One region of the Aeromonas sp. AE23HZ002T15 genome, then DNA from elsewhere that is predicted to be linked to it. Evidence: riboswitches for the same ligand, from Rfam matches in the RefSeq annotation. Region 1 holds a riboswitch; the other holds the start of a gene.
What was found. A riboswitch is a leader RNA that binds a small molecule or an ion and turns the genes downstream of it on or off. The one in region 1 is predicted to bind thiamine pyrophosphate.
Positions count from the first base shown of each region.

Region 1 (2,388 bases):
ACGGCTTGCAGCCACTCCCGGATCCAGCCCTTGCGATTGGCAGCCGCCTCGTCAGAGGTGAAGCTGAGCGGCTTGGCGACTGTGATCATCTGCTCGAAGCCCTTGGGCAGTGGGGTGTCGATCACAGGGTACATCCAGTTGCCCCCCGGGATCGCCTGCTGGAAGGCGGGGCTGACCATGAACTGCAGGAACTGGTCGGCGAGCTTGCCTTGCGTCGCGCTCGCCAGCTTGGCGGCCACCTCCACCTGACGATAGTGACCCTCCTCGAAGGCGGCGGCTTGGTACTGGGCCTTGTTCTCGGCGATCAGGTGATAGGCCGGGGAGGTGGTGTAGGAGAGCACCATGTCCGCCTCGCCATCGAGGAACATGCCATAGGCCTCGGACCAGCCCTTGGTGACGGTGACCGTTTTCTTGGCAAGCTGGGCCCAAGCGGCGGGGGCCTGGTCGCCATAGACGGACTTCATCCACAGCATCAGCCCCTGACCCGGGGTGGAGGTGCGGGGATCCTGGTAGATCACCTTGAGATCCGGGCGCTCCACCAGCTCCTTCAGACTCTTGGGCGGAGTCTTGAGTTTGTCCTTGTTGTAGACGAAGGCGAAGTAGCCGTAGTCATAGGGAACGAAGGTGTCGTCCTGCCAGCCACCCGGCACCTTGAGGGCGGACAGATCCGTATGATGGGGGGCGAACAGGCCGCTCTGCTTGGCCTCGCTCACCAGGGCGTCGTCCAGCCCCAGCACCATGTCGGCCTTGCTGTGTTTGCCTTCCAGTCGCAGCCGGTTGAGGATGGCGACCCCGTCTTCCAGTGCCACCAGCTTGAGGGTGCAGCCGCACTCCTTCTCGAAGGCCTGCTTGATCTTGGGGCCCGGACCCCATTCGCTGGCGAAGGAGCCGTAGGTGTAGACGGTGAGGGTATCGGCGGCGAAGGCCTGGGCACTGAGCAGGCTGGTGGCGACCAGCAGTAGGGTTTTCATCGATGGCACTCCCTGTGGGTTGCGAGCTGCCAGCGGATGAGGGCGCAAAAAACGAGCGCCATGCCTCAAATTCCTCCGCCAGCATTATCTGGATCAGGTTCACGGGTATAATCTCAGCGGTAAACCGCACCCCGTTTGAGAAACGATTCGCATTGTATTGACCTTCTCCGGGGGAGGCCAGCACTATGTTCAGCGGGCCGCATCCTGCGCGCCCAACCCATGGAGGAAGCCCCGAGTGATCACCAGCACCAAGGAAAGACGCGCCTTTCAACGCATGGTCATCAATGCCCCCGTCACCCTGTATCAGCAGCATAGGGTGCTGGAAGGGGTCTGCCGGGATCTCAGCGCCAACGGCATGGGGGTCGAGATAAACCAGCATGACTTCGATGTCGCTCAACCCCTCAGGGTGAGCCTGGCCACCAGCAGCAACCTGCTGCCCCCCTTCGAGGCCCAGGCCCGCATAGTGCGGGTGCTGGAGGAGGAGAAGGGCCTGCTGCTGGCGCTGGAGTTCCTGCCCCAAGCCTGATCCGGCGACATATTCCCCTGCTTCTTAATCGGCCGGCATCTGCTGGCCGATGTTTTTTGATGGCAGGCAGCATAGCTTGCGGCTGTAGTGCCCCCATCTTTCCATGTCCGGCCCATCTGATGGCGATGGATGGGCCGATCTACGCCTCATCCATGCAGCTTTGCCACGACTTATTGGCTGGCCAGCACGGGTTGCACGCTGAGCTGCCTGCTGTCGACCAGGGTCCTGCTGGTGGGGGCCAGCTGGCCCATGGGGAGCTGGGCCGGACCGGTCGGCTCCATCAGCAGATAGGTCTGCCCTTCCCAATTCAGCACGGCATCCCCCGATCTGGCGGGCAGGGCGACGCCGAGCAAGGCGTGACCAGGCACAAACACCATGGCCTGGGGGAGTTCCGGAAAGAGCTGGGCCAGCATGGCCGCCATCAGGGTCACCTTGCTGTCGCAGTCCCCGGCATTCTGCTCCAGCACCTGGCGCGGGGTCAGGAACCCCTTGCCGGCCCGGCCGGACTGGCTGTCCAGCAGGCGGTAGGGGATGGCCTGCACGAAGTCGAGCATGAAGGCCACCGTCTGCTGGCGCGCCTCCACCTCTGTGGTGCCCTGCCGCTTGAGCTGATCCGCGAGCGGCGCCAGCTCGGCCCGGCTCTCCAGGGCGATACGCACGTGATCCTGCTTGATGGCGGGCACCCCATCGTATGGGGTAAAGCGCTGGAAGTAGTGCTGCTTGAGCCACTCGGCTTCCAGTTTCGCCTGCTCGGGTTTGACCCAGGCCTGGGCCTCCCTCGCCTTGTCGGCGTTGCGGCTCTTGATGTTGAGGGCGCGCTCGGGGCGGGAGAGGGAGAACTGCACCTCGGGGAAGTCGATGACGGCCTGTTGCAACAGCTGCTGCAGCATA
Region 1 is NZ_CM201342.1:3,381,273-3,383,660, forward strand. It holds gene thiB (thiamine ABC transporter substrate binding subunit) at 1-971, opposite strand, end outside; TPP riboswitch at 1,025-1,115, opposite strand; gene ACT5M9_RS15870 (PilZ domain-containing protein) at 1,207-1,497, shown strand; gene ACT5M9_RS15875 (transglutaminase-like domain-containing protein) at 1,668-2,388, opposite strand, start outside.

Region 2 (2,388 bases), 1.2 Mb from region 1:
AGCTGATCGGCCGTACCAGCTGGCAGCTGGGTCAGCTGATGGTCAACGGCATTCCCTTCGTCATCGATGAGGAGACCCGCTTCAAGGATGGTCTCGATGAAGACCATCTCGGCGGCACCTGGGTCGAGCTGGAGGGGGAGATGCGGGGCGATCGCCGCCTGATCCGCGAGGTGGAGGCGTTGGAGGAGGATGACGAGATGGATCTGGAGGGGCCGGTGGAGCAGGGACGGATCTGGGGTTATGTCGCCTCGGATGGCAGCCTGGCCCCCTTCGAGGGACGCTGGTTGGAGCTGGAGTGCAAGTTTGACGGCATGCGTCTGAGTTGTTGCCAGGAAGAGGACTGACCCCCGGATTGCCGACGGCCGGAAAAAAGGCCGGACCCGGCCCATAGTTAAACCTCGAGTCGCCACGACCCTGAGGTCCCCATGACAAATACCCCGCTCATCCTCTGCATGCTGCCACTCGGTGCCCTGGCCATGGAGCCCGAGCTCTGGCTGGTGGAACTGGAACACAACGACGGCATCCGCCTGCAGTTTCAGGGGGCCGAACTGGAGCTCGGCAGCGCCGATCTGGTGGGCATCGACGGGCCGGATGCCCTCAAGCCAGGCATGCGGCTCGCCATCGAGAGCCGCCATGGGGTCGCCGAGCTGATCCACCTCCTCAGCAGCCCGCCGAGCGCGGCCCAGAGCAGCCAGTGGCTGCGGGCGGAAGACAGGCTGCTCGCCGTGGTGGGGCAGACCTTGCTGCTCGAGGAGCTGGGAGTGCTGGTGTTCGATACCCAGACCCGCTGGTTGAACGGCAGCCCGGCGGATCTGCAAGGGGGGCGCAAACTGGTGCTGACCCGAGATGAGGACGGGCGGCTGACCGAGGTGCTGATCCCCAATCCGGAAGAGTTGCTGCCCGAGCGCTGAGGTTGGGAGTCGGCCTGATGATGAGGTCCGATTTGTTATAGGCTTGTACTTTCTGTTTACCCACTTATACTGGCGCCATCTTGTCGGAGTGCTGACCGTCGAACGACGCTAAGCTGAGACCGTTAATTCGGGATCCGTGGAACCTGATCAGGCTAGAACCTGCGAAGGGAAACAAGGGTAACTTGCGAGTTGCCGCGCTCGGGAGCATCCGCTTCCTGCTTGCTACAGGGCCAGCCCCGGCAAGCCAGCGCACGAGAGGGAGTCTGCCTCGCCGAACCATCCCATCAGGGAGGGTCTGTGCAAGGCTGGAGGGGTCAGCAGACTGGCGCCACTCCCTCTCGACGCACATCCGCTCGCAGGTTCATCTTCTCCTCGAACTCCAGACAAGCAAACACCCATAACTTCAACCAGTTAATGTGAGTTTTGCTATGTCTACCCCAATCCAGTCTGCACCAGAAGTCCAGTCCGTTTCAGAACAAGCCAAACCTGCCGGTCGCCGCGAGCAACGTGCCAGCGCCCAGCGCTTTATCGACAACCTAAAGGGCATGGCCCATCCCAACTCCAGGCGCATCTTTATCGAAGGCTCCCGCCCCGACATCCGGGTGGGGCTGCGGGAGATCGCCCTGGCTGACACCTTCGTCGGCGGCACCAAGGAGGAGCCGAAGTTTGAGCCGAACGATCCCGTGCCCGTCTACGACACCTCGGGCGCCTACGGGGACGAGAACGCCGAGATCGACGTGCGCCTCGGCCTGCCGCGCTTGCGGGAAGCCTGGGTGCTGGAGCGGGGCGACACCGAGCCGCTGCCGGGCCTGAGCTCCACCTTCACCCAGGAGCGCCTGGCGGACGAGGGGCTGGATCATCTGCGCTTCGAACACCTGCCCAAACCCCGCCGCGCCAAGGCTGGCAACTGGGTGACCCAGCTGCACTATGCCCGCCAGGGGATAGTCACCCCCGAGATGGAATTTATCGCCATTCGCGAGAACATGGGCCGCGAGCGCGTGCGCTCCGAGCTGTTGCTGCGCCAGCATCCGGGTCAGGGCTTCGGCGCTCGCCTGCCGGAGAACATCACGCCTGAGTTCGTGCGCGATGAAGTCGCCGCCGGCCGTGCCATCATCCCCAGCAACATCAACCACCCGGAAGCCGAGCCCATGATCATCGGCCGCAACTTCCTGGTGAAGATCAACGCCAACATCGGCAACTCGGCGGTGACTTCCAGCATCGAGGAAGAAGTCGAGAAGCTGGTCTGGTCTACCCGCTGGGGCGCCGACACCGTCATGGATCTCTCCACCGGCCGCTACATCCACGAGACCCGCGAGTGGATCCTGCGCAACAGCCCTGTGCCCATCGGTACAGTGCCCATCTATCAGGCCCTGGAGAAAACCAACGGCATCGCCGAGGATCTCACCTGGGAGCTGTTCCGCGACACCCTGCTCGAACAAGCCGAGCAGGGGGTGGACTACTTCACCATCCACGCCGG
Region 2 is NZ_CM201342.1:2,191,321-2,193,708, reverse strand. It holds gene ACT5M9_RS10150 (DUF5666 domain-containing protein) at 1-344, shown strand, start outside; gene ACT5M9_RS10145 (hypothetical protein) at 426-911, shown strand; TPP riboswitch at 986-1,099, shown strand; gene thiC (phosphomethylpyrimidine synthase ThiC) at 1,340-2,388, shown strand, end outside.
Region 2: linked by a shared signal. The riboswitch ahead of thiC (phosphomethylpyrimidine synthase ThiC) and the one ahead of thiB (thiamine ABC transporter substrate binding subunit) in region 1 are both predicted to bind thiamine pyrophosphate.